2 regions of the Staphylococcus parequorum genome follow, and region 2 is predicted to be linked to the other one. Evidence: a T-box and tRNA genes for the amino acid it is inferred to sense, from the RefSeq annotation. Region 2 holds a T-box; the other holds one or more tRNA genes.
The links. The T-box of region 2 lies ahead of serS (serine--tRNA ligase). A T-box ahead of a tRNA ligase gene usually reads a tRNA of that ligase, here a tRNA-Ser.
Positions count from the first base shown of each region.

Region 1 (9,752 bases), 830 kb from region 2:
GTTGGCATGTTGTTCATAATGGATGAAAGAAATGCAGCTATAAAGCCCATGCCCATGATACTACTAAACAAACCGTAACTTGAAACATTTGTTAGTACATCTCCAAGTAAAGTCGTAATGCCGACATTCTTCAAACCAAAAACGACGAGATACATACCAATGGAGAATAAAACAATATTCCATGGCGCACCTTTAATTACTTGTTTCGTATGTACCGCTTTAGATTTACGCGCTAATAATACAAATATTAAAGCAATGATACCAGCTATAATAGATACTGGAATATTTATAAACTCGCTTATTAAATAACCAACGAGTAAGAAAGCAAGTACGATCCACGAGATGTTAAAAAGTTTTTTATCTTTAATCGCTTCTCTTGGTTCTCTGATATTTACTTCGTTAAATTTGCCAGGAATAGATTTTCTAAAATACAACCATAAAACAAGAATGCTTGCAATTAACGAGAATAAATTAGGTATGATCATTTTACTGAAATATTCAATAAAACCTATATCGAAATAATCCGCAGAAACTATATTAACTAAATTACTAACAATAAGTGGTAATGAGGTTGTATCTGCAATAAAACCACTAGCAATGATAAATGGAAATATTGCTTTTTTATCAAAGCCTAAATTACGTACCATTGCTAATACAATAGGTGTAAGTATTAAAGCTGCACCATCATTTGCGAAGAAGGCTGCTACAACTGAACCCAAGAGCATGATAAAGATAAACATCTTCAAGCCATTACCCTTTGATGCTCTAACCATATGTATAGCAGACCACTCAAAGAACCCAATTTCATCTAATATGAGTGAAATTAGAATAACAGCAACAAACGTTAAGGTCGCATTCCAAACGATTCCAGTAACTTCCAGTACATCTGAAAAGCTCACAACGCCGGTGATTATAGCAACTACAGCACCTATTAATGCAGTAATACCAATATCTAAACCTTTAGGCTGCCAAATAACAAAAATTAACGTTAATACAAAGATTGTGATTGCTAATATCGTCATCATTAACACTCACCTGACTTCATATCTTTACAAACACATAATTCATTTGTAGTATTTATTAGATTTAAACTTTGATTAATTTGTTCAAATACATCGTGGTTAAGCTGATACATGCGCTTATTCCCCTTTTTTCGTGTAGTAATTAACTCACACTCTACTAACGATTTCATATGATGACTTAACGTTGGCTGAGAAAATTGAAAATGTTCCAATACATCACATGCACATAACTCACCACAAGAAAGTAAATCCAAAATTTCTAACCTACTAGGGTCAGATAAAACTTTTAATACGATCGATATTTCTTTATATGACACGTTTATCTCCCCTCTCACAAGTACATAGAATATCATCTATATAGATGGTTGTCTATATGATATTAATAATGTTATAAATTGAAATTTGAAATAATCGTCATGATATATTATAATTAATACATCAAAAAAAATTGATTAATTAGAAAGGTGTAACTTATGAACATTATAAAAAATACGAATCATTTAAATGAAGATGACAAATTAACCTATTATGAAAATATGTTCAACGCACTCGCTGACAAAAACCGCTTAAAAATACTTAATCAAATTAGTCAGAGCCCTAATAAATCACTATGTGTATGTGACTTAGAAGCGCTATTAGATTTAAAACAATCTAAACTTTCTTATCATTTAAAAAAATTAGTCGATGCACAGATTTTAATTCTTGAAAAGCACGGTACATGGAACTACTACAAAATCAACGAAGCACAAATCCAAGTCGTATTAACTGAAGATACTTGCTGTAACATATTGTAGTTTTCACCTTATTTCACATTGTATTAATCAACTTTTTTTGATTAATACATCAATAAAAGTTGATTAATATATTTAGAGGAGCTTCACTAATGACAGAGTTAATCTTTGAATTCATCAAAACATTTTTAATGTTATTTTTTGAATTGTTATCACTATTTATAATTGTAAGTTTTATCGTAAGTTTAATTCAACAACTCGTTTCGGAAGATAAAATACGAAGACTGTTGAGCAAACCTAACAAAGCAACAAACTATGTATTGGGTATGGCTTTTGGAGCTATTACACCGTTTTGTTCTTGTTCCACTATTCCTATTCTTGCCGGATTATTAAACTCAAAAGTTCCATTTGGTCCAGCTATGAGTTTCTTAATCGCTTCCCCACTCATGAATCCACTCATGATATTTATGCTTTGGCTTCTATTAGGTTGGAAAGTTGCTGTTGTTTATTTTATTGTCTTAGCATTTTTCAGTATTTTAACAGGTCTTGTATTTTCAAAAATGAATCTGGCAGAGAGTTATAAAGGCGTTACTGTTAAAGGCGATGGTTTCTTCTCAAATAAATCGGGATCTCGTGTTAAGCAAGCGTTAAATGATGCTTGGGCTTTCCTATATCCAATGTTGCCTTATTTAATTATTGGTGTATTTATAGGAGCATTTATTTATGGATTTATTCCTGAAGCATTTATAACTCAATATGCAAGTGGCGATGGTATTATCTCAGTTGTTATTGCTTCTGTTATTGGTATTCCAATGTATATCAGACCAGAAACAATGCTGCCTATAGCTGAAGCATTAGTATCTAAAGGCATGTCATTAGGTACGGTGGTGGCGTTAATTATAGGTGGTGCAGGCGCAAGTATTCCTGAAGTCATATTGTTATCCAAATTATTTAAAAAGAAATTTGTAATATCTTTTATTATAGCAATTTTAGGCGTAGCAATTGCTACTGGTCTAATTGTTAACTTAATTATTTAAGGAGGTGTAGTAATTGGGTATCAAAGATGCATTAAAAAAATTAAAACCACAAGAACAATCATGTTGTTCAGTAGAAATTGAAGAACATACGGATAAAAAAGAAGAAAATAACGAAAAAAAAGAAGAAGACAATAAAAATTGTTGCTAGTTTTCTCAAGTTTTAAAAATTAAAAAAACGTACACCCAAGGAATCTTCCATAAAATCAGAAGATTCCTTGGGTTACATATATCTATTACTCACTTTAATATTATTAAATAATAATTTATGGATTTACAAATTTTAAAGTTTCAAAACAAAAAATACCGAAATCCTGTTAAGGACTTCGGTATTAAAAATCTTGTTTTTATTAACGGAAACGGAGAGATTCGAACTCTCGCGCCGCTTGCGCGACCTACACCCTTAGCAGGGGCGCCTCTTCAGCCAACTTGAGTACGTTTCCAATGGCTCCACAGGTAGGACTCGAACCTACGACCGATCGGTTAACAGCCGATAGCTCTACCACTGAGCTACTGTGGAATAATTGATATCTCAATCAAGCACAAATACTATTATATCAACTACAGAGAAATTTTCAAGTACCTTTAGCAAAAAAATATGCGGAATATTTACACTAAATTAATATAATATTCCACATATGACATTTTTACATTTATATTTCAGAAATGTTTTGCTATTTATTTTCAAATAGAGAATATTTTGCTAATGCTTCATAAATATTTAATTGTGGTTTCGTATAGTCTATAGGAGATTCAGGATCAAAAGTAGCCACCCTAGCTGCTCTATCCATCATATAGTAATAATATATGCCATTTAAGTATTGATGATGCATACTGTGCGCTGAAATATTAACAACTATAGTTTGGTTATCGACAAATGTGACTTTACATTTTTTATCTTTTAAAGCTCTTATCGTTTGTACATAATGAATATTAATCCAAGTGTTTTCTTCTTTTCGGTCTGAATGTGTAGGAAAAAAGTAAGTAGGAAATAATGGAGTGAATAAAATTGGGGGTTTACTATTAATGCCAGTAATTCTCATTGTGTCTTCTTTTTTAAATACATAACTACTACCATAAAATCTACATGAACGATCTATAATTTTATGTGTCCGTTCCTTTACGATATCACGCTCCTCTTTGTACTTTAATACACAAGTACCTTCATTTAGTCCTATAGATAAATTACATGGTTGAAGAACCATATCACCTTTTTTAATAATGTATTGTTGAATCATAGCTGACGCCTCCTTAAAACTTATGGTGATACTCAAATAATATAACACAAAGATTTTAAAATCAACTTATATAATAAAATATTTTATAAGTTTCCTACAATTGATTTTCAGTTATTATACTTTTGCATTTTCTTATTTTTTGAAAAGTTGCAAATTACACTTATATTTTCGGAAAAGTCTGACTATTTATTGATTTCAAAAATAAAAGGCTGTATACTATATGTAAATATAGATAGAGGGGCTGTGTTGAAAATGAAAAACAATACAAATGTTAAATACAATTCATTAGAATCTTTTGTATCAACGATTAATGATTTAGGTATTGAGTTAATCATTGATGAGTCGTTAAGAAATGTCCGTAAACAGCAGTTAGAACACCTCATTGACCACGCACTTAAGAATAAAAACGAGCAGGATTTCAAACGATATACTGAAGAATACAGAAACCTGGAGGAATTTCTCGTTGGATAATTTAATAGATTGTTATTTAAAATAAGGTCTATTCCCTACTTACACCAATAAGTTAGAGAATAGACCTTTTTGAGTTTTATGCTTATTAATAACACTTACTTATGACATTAATCTAATGAGTTCATGGCGGTCGATATCGCCAAAATAATGATAAATATCGTAGTTTGAAAATGCTTCTTCAATACTATCAAATTCGTGTAACGTACCTTCTAATGCTTTTTCAAGTTCTGTAATATCACCTTCACCAAAGAAATCTCCAAAAATTCTTGCATGCTCAATACGACCTTGTTTAACATCTAATTTAATTTGAACGAAGCCTTTTTCAAACTTCTCTTCTCTTTCAAAGTTATATTTTGGATTTCTACCATAATTCCAATCCCAAGTACGATATTTCTCGTTACTCAATTTTTCAATATTTTTCCAATCTTCATCTGTGAGTTGATACGTTTCGACTTGATTTGCTTCTCCAAAAATAGTTTTTAAGATAATTTCTTTAAAGTCATCAATATCAATAGGTTCTTCAAGAAATTCTGAAATATTTGCGACTCTACTACGTACAGATTTAATTCCTTTAGATTTAATTTTTGCAGGATTTACTTTTAATGCATTCTGAACTTCGCTCAATTCACTATTTAACATTAATGTCCCATGGCTAAACATACGCTCTTTCACTTTTACCATAGCATTACCTGAAATTTTAGCTTTACCTACTTGAATATCATTTCTACCAGTCATTTCAGCATCAACACCCAACGATTTTAATGCTTCAACAATTGGTTCAGTGAATTTTTTGAAATTATGGAAACTGTTACCATCATCATCTGTTATGAAACTGAAGTTTAAATTACCTTCATCATGGTAAACAGCACCCCCACCTGAGATACGTCTCACAACATCAATATTATGTGCATCAATATATGGTTTGTTAACTTCTTCAATCGTATTTTGGTTTTTACCAATTATAATAGACGGTCTATTCACATAAAATAGAAAATAGCTGTCGTCTTTCGGCATATTTTTTAAAACATATTCTTCCATTGCTAAATTTAATGTTGGATCTGTAATATCATTATTATTAATAAACTTCATCTATTGCACTCCTTTTCCCTATAAATATACCCTTATCTTATTTATGCTATATTTCCTCTAAAAATGCCAATCATTTACTTTAAATATGATAAAAAGTTTCAAAATCGGCTTATATCACACAATTTAATGGTTATTTGTTTATTTGTCCTAATTTTTTTTGTATAATACTATCTAGTTAGCATTTCTAGGGAGGACTAAAAATGACTGTTGCAGAAGTTGGAAATATAGTAGAATTTTATGATGGTTTAAAAGGCCGTGTAGAAAAAATTAATGATAATTCAGTAATTGTTGACTTAACAATTATGGAAAATTTCAATGATTTAGACTTGCCTGAAAAAACCGTTATTAATCATAAGCGATATACAATCGTTGAACAAGAAGGATAGTAAAAAATGCATAGAATTTCAAAGGCTTTAATCTGGTTTCTTTTAAGCTTTATTGTATTCCACATCATCCTCTTCATTATGTGGGGAGAAAAACAAGAGTATTGGTATTTATATACTGGCATTATGCTTATAGCTGGTATTAGTTATATCTTTTATCAAAGAGATATAGAATCTAAGAGATTACTTACTTCTCTAGGTGTTGGAATTATTACTGGTATCGTATTAATTATTATTCAGCTGATTATTGCAGCAATTTCTTCGGATATAAAATATCTTGAATTAATTAAAGAATTAACACGAACTGGCGTATATTTTAAATGGCAAATGTTAATAACATTAGTCTTTGTTATACCTTGTCATGAACTCTATATGAGAACAGTTTTACAAAAAGAATTGATTAAATTAAACATACCAAGTTGGCTTAGTATTATAATTACGGCGCTTTGCTCGGCTTCATTATTCTACTATCTAGATAATTTATGGATTGTTTTCTTCATCTTTATCGTACAAATTGCACTCTCAATAAGCTACTTTTATACGCGTAGAATTGCTACCACTGTAATAGCACAAATCGTTGCAGTAGTAATTCTATTAATATTCCATGCTTAACTTATTGTGGAACTTTATACGTTCTATTAAAAATTAAAAACTGGAAGATGCTCATTAAAACAATGGTCATCTTCCAGTTTTTTTGTATTATATGAAATAAATATATTAGCAGAGTAAGCATTTTCAATAATTTCAACACTAAGCCATACAAACGCTAGCCGAACAATACAGGCTGAGACTGATGCCTGCCTTATACTAGCGCGTACGAAGTCGTATTTATATTACAATCTTTCAAACTATGTTATTACATTAAAGCTTTGTTTTTGATTTATCTTATACTGCTCATTTTTCAAATTCCTAGATATTAATTCTACCATTGTTATTTCGCCAGTTTCATGAATAACTGCATTTTCTAAATACTGTCTATAATTTCTATAACAATAATCTGTCATACTTACACGATACATATGATTCAGTCTAATGTTTTTTAAATTAACACGGTTAAATGGTGCAGCATTCATATCAATAGTGTAATCCACGCCTTGCCAAAACGTACATAATGTTTCATCAATAATCGTTAAACTGAGTTCACCCTGGCTAAATTCTATATGTGAATAACCATATTCTAGAATATCTTTAATCTGCTGTCCTTTTATAGTTAAATCGACTGGCACGTCAGGATGTGGGTACGCTTTATATAATGCTTCATTGGTTACTGTTGCCTCTAAGCCCTCTTCTCCACTGGTAGGTAGATGTACACATGAAATATCATAATCAAACTCTGAGCGAATACCGTCGTGTAAAAGTTGTGTGAAAGGATGAGGTTTTGTAATAACATCTCCTAAACCATTTACTTGAGCAGAAACAGGTGTAACATTTAAAACTTCTTTGCCCCAATGTTCAACAGTTTTTCTATCATAAAATGTTAAGTTTAATAAATCCTCATCTTCCTTATACTTATTTAAATCAACAATTTGTGACTCCACATCGTCTAACTCATAAGAGGTAGTTCTTTGCTTAAAGTTAATTTTCACATGAACTAATTGTTCCGCATTTTGACCTGCTTGCACATACAATGTTTGATCATCTCTACCAATAAAGGTTTGATGTTGATGACCAGTAATCAGTAAATCAATCACACCTAGCGATTGCATAATTTTTTCCGCTTCATTCACGTTTTGCTCGCGTTCATTTGCGGATTTATTAAGTTGGTTTATACCACCATGATATATGACTATGAGAAAATCCGGCATTTCAGTTTCATGAATAAAACGAATCCACCTTTTAGAAGCCACTAAAGTTTTATCAATTTGCAGCTCATTCTCCATTTCAAAGTGTTCGCGGTTCATCAATCCGTCCGAAGTCAACCCAACAATAGCTATCTTGACGCCTTCTATCTCTTTTATCGTATATGGTGTAGAAAAATAAGGTTCTCGTGTACGCTTATATTCAATATTCGCTGATAGCCATGGAAACCTAGATAAAGAGACTGCTCTTGAAAAGAAGGATAAACCGAATTTAAATTCATTAGGACTGATACCACTTGCATCATATTGCATAGCATTCATCAACTTTATCATAGGGTGACGCTTATACGGCGCAACAACAGCATAATAAAATGCAGCCAATGAGCCTGCCAAACTACCGCCACTATCTAACAAAATCACATGTTCATTTTCTTTTCGTTTCGTTTTAACGTAAGTACCTGCTCTATATATATTAGAACCATGATCCCCGTTTAGAAAATGACTGTGCATATCTGAAGTTGTGATAACATCTATTGTAATTCTCTCGCTTTTTTTCATATGCCTCTCCCCTCATTTACCTAAGTTTAACATGTTTCTAAATACCCATGATAGCAAAAGGAAATATTACATTCTAAGAATTTTAATAATTAAAAACCCCTCTCTTGCACTATCGTTACAAGAAGGGGTTAACTTTATATTTAATCATCATACAATTATCAAAATGGAGTTTTAGCCAATTTGAATGCGTTCTTTCGGATAATGGTATTTGTCTGGCTCTCTACGGCCACCAATCATAATAATGAAACTAATAAGCCCTACACGACCAATAAACATCAGTATCATCAATACGACCTTACTCATCCCGCTTATATCATCAGTAACGCCTAACGATAGTCCACATGTTCCAAACGCTGACATCACCTCGAAAAATGCTTGTAGAAATGATAGTTTGCCATTTTCAACTACAAGTATCGTAATCGTACCTGCAAATGTAAGGATTCCTGCCATTGTAAAAACAGCAAATGAGCGTTGTACATCTGTCGTATGAATTTCACGATTAAATGCTTTAATCGAAGTTTTTTCATTATTATTGCTAAAGTTCAATAAGAATAAAATTAAGATTGCGAAAGTAGTCGTTCTGATACCACCGCCTACTGAACTCGGAGAAGAACCAATAAACATTAAGATACTCATAATTACATTCGTACCTTCTCCAAAATCACTTACATCAATAGTTTGTAACCCAGCACTTCTCGTTGTTGCAGATTGGAATAGCGCATAAAATAACGATTTATGCCATGTCATATTTTGAAAAGCATGATTATGTTCAAATAATAAAATAATTATTGCGCCAAATACAAACAATACTAAGTAAGTCATTGTTGTAATTTTTGCAAATAATGAAAATCTAAAATTAGGAATTCTATTTTTAATATATGCTTTAACTTCAATTAATACTGGAAAGCCTATAGATCCTAAAATGATTAAAAACATAACTATAGTTTGAACAAAATAATCATTGGCATAAGGAATTAACGATTGTCCTGTAATGTCTAAACCGCCATTTGTCGTTGCAGATACAGCTACAAACATGCCCTGCATAATTGCATATTGCAAATCTGGATTATCTCTATAAAAATAAAATGCTAATAATGAGGCACCAACAAGTTCTATAATTAAAATTGTACGCACAATATCTAGAATCAGTTTAACTGTACCGCTCATAGTATCTTTATTATTATCAAGCATAATAAGCTGACGTTCACGCATACCAATATGTTTTCCTAAAAACACCCATAGCATTGTACCTATGGCCATGACACCAATACCACCGATATTTAGAATAATCATAATTATGATTTGTCCAAAAGTAGTATACGTTTCGACGATATTAACAGGTGATAAACCAGTCACACTCACGCCTGAAACTGCTACAAACAAGGAATCAATCGGGTCAACATTAACCCCAGATTTATGAACAAATG
Region 1 covers NZ_CP150682.1:2,306,931-2,316,682, forward strand. Annotated here, with positions in the region: gene arsB (arsenite efflux transporter membrane subunit ArsB) at 1-1,025, opposite strand, end outside; gene AAA453_RS11320 (ArsR/SmtB family transcription factor) at 1,025-1,339, opposite strand; gene AAA453_RS11325 (ArsR/SmtB family transcription factor) at 1,496-1,816, shown strand; gene AAA453_RS11330 (permease) at 1,906-2,790, shown strand; gene AAA453_RS11335 (alcohol dehydrogenase) at 2,804-2,938, shown strand; tRNA gene AAA453_RS11340 (tRNA-Ser) at 3,142-3,230, opposite strand; tRNA gene AAA453_RS11345 (tRNA-Asn) at 3,233-3,307, opposite strand; gene AAA453_RS11350 (competence protein ComK) at 3,462-4,025, opposite strand; gene AAA453_RS11355 (IDEAL domain-containing protein) at 4,278-4,496, shown strand; gene AAA453_RS11360 (lipoate--protein ligase) at 4,596-5,585, opposite strand; gene AAA453_RS11365 (YkvS family protein) at 5,786-5,971, shown strand; gene AAA453_RS11370 (CPBP family glutamic-type intramembrane protease) at 5,978-6,580, shown strand; gene AAA453_RS11375 (bifunctional metallophosphatase/5'-nucleotidase) at 6,817-8,325, opposite strand; gene AAA453_RS11380 (TrkH family potassium uptake protein) at 8,497-9,752, opposite strand, start outside.
Region 1: it encodes a tRNA-Ser, which carries the amino acid that the T-box ahead of serS (serine--tRNA ligase) is inferred to sense. The anticodon was not compared.

Region 2 (9,752 bases):
AACTGTGACACAGCTAAAAAGATAAACATCGCAGCAATAGCGAAATCTAAACCTAACGTCTCTGGGTTGTTTATGTATTTTCCAAATATAGCACCAATAACACATGCAAATGTCCAAAACAAATAAGCTGTGATATTTAAACCATATAACCAACGATCGTTAATTTTTTCTCCTTTAAGATGTGGCGTAATTGCTACACCAAACGTTTCATCTGTAATAAGCGTTGAAAGTCCTATTCGATTTAATAAGCCGTATGATTGGTAACTCGGTGCAAGCGTCATACTTAGTAGAAACATTCTGGAATTTACGATAAATGCTGTTAACACAATCGCAGAAATCGGTGTACCTGCGATGACTAATGCACAAATGATGAATTGTGCAGCACCAGCATATACAAGTAAGCAGAGTAAGATAATTTCAAGCAAACTAAATCCTGAGGCTACAGCAACAATTCCAAAAGACAGCCCTACCCCAGCGTATCCTAATAATGTAGGAACACATTCTTTCACACCTTGCTTAAAAGTTACATGCGCTTCCATTACCTCACTCCTTTCATTTTTAATTTTAAAAAACAATAGCTTAAGTTTAATATAAATTAGGCGTTATATTCAATCACTTTAGCATTCCGTTTGTGTGACGGAAGACAACCCTCTGTTTTAAAAATCTTATTTATCAACGTTTTAAACTTTTCTGAATCTTATGAAATATTTTAGACTTACCTGTTATTTTTCACATGAAAAACCATTGATGTTACTTACATAATTTTATAAATCCACTTAATTTTACCCCTCCCCTACCCCACCTCGATATAAATAAAGAGCGCAACAAAGGTCTTTGCTACGCTCTTTTAGCCATACTTATTTAATTTTATTTTACAGGACGGATCTCTGTTTTACCGCCCATAAATGGAACTAAAGCATCAGGTATTGTAATAGAACCATCTGCGTTTTGATAGTTTTCAACGATTGCTGCAAATGTACGTCCCACTGCTAACCCACTACCATTTAGTGTATGCACTAATTCTGGTTTAGCATTTTTATCACGTTTGAAACGGATATTCGCACGACGCGCTTGGAAGTCAGTTATATTTGAACATGAACTAATTTCCTTATAATCATTATAGCTTGGTAACCAAACTTCTAAGTCATATGTTTTACTAGCTCCAAATCCAATGTCACCTGTACACAGATTCACACGACGATAAGGTAGCACAAGTTCTTCTAAAATCGCTTCTGCATGATTTGTCATTTCTTCAAGCGCATCCCAAGAATCTTCTGGTTTTTCAAAACGAACCATTTCAACTTTATCGAATTGATGTAATCGAATCAGACCTCTTGTATCACGTCCGGCTGAACCCGCTTCACTACGATAACATGCTGATTGTGCTGTGAATTTAGCTGGTAAGACATCAGGACCTATAATTTCATTACGGTAATAATTCGTTAACGGTACTTCAGCTGTTGGAATTGTGTACAGCCCTTCTTTTTCAATTTTGAATAAATCTTCTTCAAATTTAGGTAATTGACCTGTTCCATACATTGAATCAGCGTTTACTAATTGTGGTACCATCATTTCTGTATAACCATGCTGTGTTGTATGTTTCGTTACCATATAGTTCATTAACGCTCTTTCTAATTGTGCACCTTCACCAGTTAAGAAGACAAATCTAGCACCTGATACTTTAGCACCACGTTCAAAGTTAGCCATTTTTAAATCTTCTACAAGATCCCAATGTGCTTTTTCTTCAAAATCAAAGTTTCTTGGTGTGCCCCAACGTTTAAGTTCTACGTTTTCTTCATCTGACGCGCCTACAGGAACATCATCTTGAATTATATTCGGAATACGAGATAATTTATCATTAAGATCTCTGTCTGTTTGGTTTAAATCGTCATCTAAGACTTTAATTTCATCTCCAAGTTTACGCATCTCTGCAATAACGTCATCTGCATTTTCTTTATTACGTTTTTTCTGAGCAATCTCTCCACTTACTTTGTTACGTTGCGCTTTCATTTCTTCAGCTTGGCTAATTAATTGGCGACGTTTTTCATCTAATGCTAAAATATCGTCAACTACTTGGACATCCATACCACGCTTTGTTACTTTTTCTCTAACTAAATCAGGTTCGTTACGGAATAATTTAATGTCTAACATATCGCATTCATCCTTTCAATTTTTAAAAATGTTTGGATAATAACACAAAAAAGACCACATCCCCTCTACAAGGGACGTGGTCTACGTGTTGCCACCCTATTTAACAGCCTAATGAGGCTGCACTCTCCATAAATAACGGCCAAAGCCGATTGTTCTTCTAATAGTAGGTAGATTCACACTAACGTTGATTACTTGTTCACACCAACCACAAGTTCTCTGAAACCAAACAATTAATACTACTTAGCCTACGAACAATAACTTATTAACTTGTTTTAAATATAGCAAATAACCTTATATTTTTCAAGAGTGACAGTGCTGACGTCTATTATATCTCATTCATATACGCAGTATCGTGTAAATATTGCGATACCGCTGCGATATCTTTATGAAATTGTCTATCTTCTGTGATTGAAGGTATGATTTGGCGTAACGTTTGATATTTTTCATACGTTTTTGGTGATAGCTTATCAATATCTTTATATTCTACAGCTTGTAATGCAATAATCGTCTCTATCGCTAAGACACGTCGTGCATTCTCAACCATCATATAACCGTGACGAGAAGCGATCGTTCCCATAGATACATGATCTTCTTGATTCGCTGACGACGGTATAGAATCGACACTGGCTGGATGTGCAAGTGTTTTATTTTCTGAAACTAAACTTGCTGCCGCATATTGCATAATCATTGCACCACTTTGTAAACCTGGTTGTGGACTTAAAAATGCAGGTAAGCCATTATTCAATTGTGGATTCACAAGTCTTTCTAGTCGACGTTCTGAAACATTAGCCAGTTCGCTGACTCCTAATTTTAAGAAATCTAAGGCAAAAGCAATCGGTTGTCCGTGGAAATTACCACCTGATATCACTAGTGTTTCATCATCTTCATCAAATATAAGTGGATTATCATTTGCAGCATTCATTTCAAATTCTAGTTTTTCTTTAACATAATTGAACACTTGGAAACTTGCCCCATGAATTTGTGGGATACAGCGTAAAGTATAAGCATCTTGCACGCGTACTTCACCTTGTGTCGTTGTTAACTCAGAACCTTCTAACCAATCTAGCATACGCGCAGCTACATCAATTTGTTCTTGGAAGTTACGTGCTTTATGTACCTTTTCATTGTAAGCATCTGTAATACCATTGAGTGCTTGATGTGTAAGTGAAGCAATCCATTCTGCTTGATAGCCTAGACTCTCTGCTTCTATATAGTTAATTACACCCTGGGCAGTCATCGCCTGTGTACCGTTAATTAGTGCTAGCCCTTCTTTTGCTTGTAATTCTAGTGGTTTACGTTTCAAGTTATTTAAGACATACCGACTGTCTACCTCTTCACCTTGGTAAAACACGTTACCTTCTCCAATCAAGGCCAATGCTAAGTGAGATAATGGTGCTAAATCTCCAGAAGCACCAAGTGAGCCTTGTTGAGGAACTACTGGCACAATTCTATTATTAATGAAGTATACGAGCTGTTCTACTAAATCTACTGTAGTACCAGAATGTCCTTTAAGTAGGGTATTTAATCTTAATACCATCATCACTAATGACACTTCCTCTGAAAATGGGTCCCCCATACCACACGCATGAGAACGGATAAGATTCACTTGTAATTGATTATATTCCCCTTCATCAATACGCACATCACTGAACAAACCAAAACCTGTTGTAATACCATAGACTGTCTCTTTATTCGCTATAATATTCTCTACTGTTTGACGGCTCTGCTTTACACGTTCAAAAGCTTCTTCAGTCACTTCCACCGTATCTTTCTCGTATAAAAATTTCTTGATATCTTCAATTGTAAGCATTTCTCCATTTAATTGTAATGTCATTTCTCCATCTCCCTACTTATGAATTTAATTCGATTAATTCGAGTATACGCTTACATTTTCAGCAGAACAATAGCTTTTGACACATCCGTAACATGGTATCAAATCACTGTTTTAATAGGGTAAAGGAGCATTAATCTTCATTTTAGAAAAGTTAATAATTTCTTAACAGGTTTACCTATTGACTTAAATGCAATGCGGGTTTATTATTTTCTATTGTATTAAAAAACAGTTTAAAAATTTCGAAAATAAAAACACTTCAATAGATAGCAATATTTTGCACACATAATTGAAGATTTTAAAGTAGATTTATAATTACTTTGGTAATTTTAAACTCTGACTTTTACGCATATTATTCAAAAATCAATAGCGTTAAATTATCATGAATTTTAAAAGGAGGTTTCAATATGGAAACTTTATCATCGGTAAGCATTCCTAAACGTGAAGATGATACACATAAAGGTGATTATGGCAGAATCCTTTTAATTGGAGGTAATGCTAACTTAGGTGGCGCGATTATGCTTGCAGCGCGTGCATGTGTTTATAGTGGCAGTGGACTAATAACAGTAGCTACACATCCAACGAACCATGCTGCACTATATTCTCGTTGTCCTGAAGCAATGGTTATTGATATTAATGATACAAAAATGTTAACAAAAATGATTGAAAACACAGATTGTATCTTAATCGGTCCTGGCTTAGGTTGTGATTTCAAAGGTAATAACGCAATTACATTCTTACTACAAAATATCCAACCGCATCAAACGCTAATCGTAGATGGAGATGCTATAACGATTTTCAGTAAATTGAAACCTGAAATACCTGCTTGTCATGTCATTTTCACACCACATCAAAAAGAATGGGAACGTTTAAGTGGTATTCCTATTGAGGAACAAACATATGAACGCAATCGTGAAGCGGTAGATCGTATCGGAGCAACTATTGTCCTGAAAATGCATGGTACGGAGATTTATTTCAAAGATAAAGATTATAAATTACCAATCGGTACGCCTGCTATGGCGACTGGAGGCATGGGTGACACCCTAGCTGGAATGATTACGAGTTTCGTCGGGCAATTTGATGACACTCAGGAAGCTGTCACAAGTGCAACATACGCACATAGCTTCATTGGTGAACAGTTAGCAGAGAAAATGTATGTCGTTCCACCATCAAGACTTATAAGCGAGATTCCACATGCAATGAAATCATTAGAAAGTTAACTTATAACGAAAAAAGACCTACCTTAGTGAGGTAGGTCTTTTTATATGTGTATTTATCTTTAATCAAAGATTATTCTTCTTCGTTGTCGTCGCTATCTGCATTATCGATATCTTCGTTAACACGATCCATAAAGTCTTCTCTTACTTCTTTACGGCCATCTTCTTCAGAGTTGTCATCTTCAACTTCTGTATGGATACCATTACCTGGTGTGTTATCTTCTACAACCGCTTCATCACTTGATGACGCATCTTGTGATTCAGAATCCGTTGTTTGGGCATTTGTTAAACCTGATTCAGTTGTTCCAGATTCTTCAGTTGCTTCAACTTCTTCTTCATCTTCTTCGTTTACTATAGCTACAGTAGATACAAATTGATTATCATCTAATTTGATTAATCTCACACCTTGGGCTGCACGACCATTTTGTGAAATGTCATTTACATCAATACGAATAATAACACCAGAGTTTGTGACAACCATCAAGTCTTCTTCTCCTGTGACTGATGTTATACAAACAATATTACCATTACGCTCAGTAATCGTAGCAGTCTTAATACCTTTACCACCACGGTTTGATAATCTGTAATCTCCTACAGGTGTACGTTTACCGTAACCATTTTCAGTAACGACTAGGATTTCATCATCTTGTTCCGCTTTAGTAACATCTAAGCCGACAACTTTATCGCCTTCTCTAAGCGTAATACCTTTCACACCTGCTGCTGTACGACCAAGTGGACGTAATGCAGTTTCGTGGAAGCGAATTAATGACGCATGCGCAGTACCGATAAGAATATCAGTTTCACCGTCTGTAAGACGTACTGCAATCAATTCATCATCATCTTTAAAGTTGATAGCAATCTTACCGTTTCTGTTTATGCGTGAGAAGTTGCTTAACGCAGAACGTTTAACTCTACCTTTCAGTGTTGCAAATACAAGGTAATCTTCTTCACTTTCTAAATCTTTAACGGCAATCATTGTACTGATAGATTCATCACTATCTAACTCTATGGCATTGACTACTGGAATACCTTTAGACTGACGTGAGAGTTCTGGTACTTCATAACCTTTAAGTTTATAAACACGACCTTTATTCGTAAAGAATAAAACGTGATCATGCGTGCTTAACGTTACAAGTTGGCTAACGAAGTCTTCTTCGAGCGTATTCATACCTTGTACACCACGACCACCACGGTGTTGTGATCTATATGTTGAAACAGGTAGACGTTTAATATAGTTATTATGACTTAATGTAATAACAATTTGTTCTTCAGGGATTAAGTCTTCATCCTCAATATTATCAAGGCCACCAAGTTGAATTTCAGTTTTACGTTCGTCACCAAAACGATCACGAACATCAATGAGTTCATCACGCACGATTTGTAAAAGCTTTTCTTCATCTGCAAGAATTGCTTTTAACTCTTCAATATAAGCAATTAAATCATTGTATTCTGATTCAATCTTATCGCGTTCTAAACCAGTTAAACGTCTTAAACGCATATCTAATATTGCTTGCGCTTGGCGTTCAGTTAACTTAAATTGCTCTTGCAAGCTTGCCATCGCAATTTTGTCGTTATCTGATTCACGTATTACTCTAATGATTTCATCAATATGATCCAGTGCAATTCTTAAACCTTCTAAAATATGTGCACGGTCTAATGCTTTTTTCAAGTTGTATTCAGTACGTCTTCTTACAACTATTTTTTGATGATCTAAGTATTCAACCAATGCTTCTTTAAGCGTGATAAGTCTCGGTCTACCATTTACCAATGCAATCATGTTTACACCAAATGATGTTTGTAATGGCGTTTGTTTATACAAGTTATTTAGAACAACACTTGCGTTTGCGTCTTTACGAACATCAATTACGACACGTACACCTGTACGTAAACTTGTTTCATCACGTAAATCTGTAATACCTTCTATCTTTTTATCTCGAGCTAATTCAGCGATTTTTTCTATCATACGCGCTTTATTGACTTGATAAGGTACTTCAGTCACTACGATACGTTGACGTCCGCCACCGCGCTCTTCTATTTCAGCACGAGAACGCATTATAACTGAACCACGTCCAGTTTCAAATGCACGACGGATGCCACTTTTACCAAGAATTAAAGCGCCTGTAGGGAAATCAGGACCTTGGACATCTTCCATTAATTCAGAAATAGTGATGTCAGGGTTATAACTTAAACTTAATACGCCGTTAATAACTTCTGTTAAGTTATGCGGTGGAATATTAGTAGCCATACCAACAGCAATACCCGAAGCACCGTTAACTAATAAGTTCGGGAACCTTGATGGTAAGACTGACGGCTCTCTTTCATTACCATCATAGTTATCTATGAAATCAATTGTATTTTTGTTAAGGTCTCTCAACATTTCAAGCGTGATTTTAGACATACGTGCTTCTGTATAACGCATCGCAGCAGCACCATCACCATCCATTGAACCAAAGTTACCTTGACCATCAATTAAAGGATATCGATAGCTGAAGTCCTGCGCCATTCTTACCATTGCTTCATAAATCGATGAGTCACCGTGTGGGTGATATTTACCCATTACGTCCCCAACGATACGTGCAGATTTTTTATATGATTTGTCAGGTGTCATACCTTGTTCATGTAATCCGTATAATATACGTCGATGTACTGGTTTTAATCCATCTCTAACGTCTGGCAAAGCACGTGAGACAATAACGCTCATCGCATAATCTAAGAACGATTCGCGCATTTCATTGGTTATATTTCGTTCATTAATTCTTGATTCAGGTAGTTCAGCCATCAAGATATCCTCCTTCAAAAATTCAGTTCATTGTATTAGAAATCTAAGTTCGCATAGACTGCGTTATCTTCAATAAACTGTCTACGATTCTCAACAACATCGCCCATCAACATTTCAAATACTTGGTCTGCTTCTATCGCATCATCTAGTGATACTTGTAGTAACGCTCTGTGTTCAGGATTCATTGTAGTTTCCCACAATTGATCCGCATTCATTTCACCGAGACCTTTGTAACGTGAAATCGACCATTTTGGACTTGGGTCTAGTTCTTCTTTAAGCTTATCTAATTCACGTTCGTTAAACACGTAATATTTTTGTTTACCTTGCGTCAATTTGAAAAGTGGTGGTTGCGCAATATACACGTATCCCGCTTCTAATAACGGTCTCATAAAGCGATAGAAGAATGTTAAAAGCAATGTTCTAATGTGCGCGCCATCGACATCGGCATCTGTCATAAGGACAATCTTGTGATAACGTGCTTTACTTAAATCAAATTCTCCGCCAATTCCTGTACCAAAAGCAGTAATCATTGAACGAATTTCATTGTTATTTAGTATTCTATCTAATCGTGCTTTCTCAACGTTTAAAATCTTACCACGTAACGGTAAAATCGCTTGTGTTTCTGAATCACGGCCTGATTTTGTAGACCCTCCGGCAGAGTCACCCTCGACGATAAAAATTTCACTTCGAGACGGATCTTTACTAGAACAGTCTGCAAGTTTACCAGGTAGACTTGAGATTTCCAAAGCAGATTTACGACGTGTCACTTCACGTGCTTTTTTAGCTGCAAGACGTGCATGTGATGCCATAATACTTTTCTCAACGACAATACGTCCGACTTGTGGATTTTCGTATAAGAATCTTTCAAATAGTTCAGAGAATAATTTATCAACGACTTGACGCACTTCTGAGTTACCAAGTTTCGTCTTAGTTTGTCCCTCAAATTGTGGATCACTATGTTTGATAGACACGACCGCTGTTAAACCTTCACGTGTATCCTCACCTGAAAGTCGCTCTTTATCTTCTTTGATTATTTTACTGTTTATACCATAGCTGTTTAGCACACGAGAAAGGGCACGTTTGAATCCTTCTTCATGTGTACCACCTTCGTATGTGTGGATGTTATTCGCATATGTTAATAAGTTAGTTGCATAACCTTTGTTATACTGTAATGCGATTTCAACCTCAATATCATCTTTTGATTCATGTACATAAATCGGTTCATCATGAAGTGGTTCTTTCGTTTCATTCAACATTTCTACGTAAGATTTAATACCACCTTCATAGCGATAAGAGTCTTCTCTAACTTCCTCTTCACGTTCATCTCTTAACGTAATTGAAATACCTTTATTCAAGAAAGCAAGCTCTCTTGTACGTTGTTGTAACGTTTCATAGTGATATTCTGTAGTTTCAGTGAATATTTCAGAATCCGCTTTAAAACGAATTACCGTACCAGAAGCCTCATCAGTTTCTCCGATAACTTTCAAATCGAATTGCGGTATCCCTTTTTTATAGGCCTGATGATAAATTTGGTTATCTTTGTAAACGTACACTTCAAGATCTTCAGACAACGCGTTAACTACTGATGAACCTACACCATGTAAGCCACCAGATACTTTGTATCCGCCGCCGCCAAATTTACCGCCGGCATGAAGCACTGTCAAAATAACTTCTACAGCAGGACGTCCCATTTTTTCTTGAATACCTACTGGAATGCCTCGTCCGTTATCAGTAACTTTTATCCAATTATCTTTTTCTATAACAATTTCAACTT
Region 2 covers NZ_CP150682.1:260,454-270,205, reverse strand. Annotated here, with positions in the region: gene AAA453_RS01260 (AzlC family ABC transporter permease) at 1-539, opposite strand, end outside; gene serS (serine--tRNA ligase) at 868-2,151, opposite strand; T-box leader at 2,219-2,413, opposite strand; gene hutH (histidine ammonia-lyase) at 2,477-3,985, opposite strand; gene AAA453_RS01245 (NAD(P)H-hydrate dehydratase) at 4,390-5,202, shown strand; gene gyrA (DNA gyrase subunit A) at 5,273-7,978, opposite strand; gene gyrB (DNA topoisomerase (ATP-hydrolyzing) subunit B) at 8,014-9,752, opposite strand, start outside.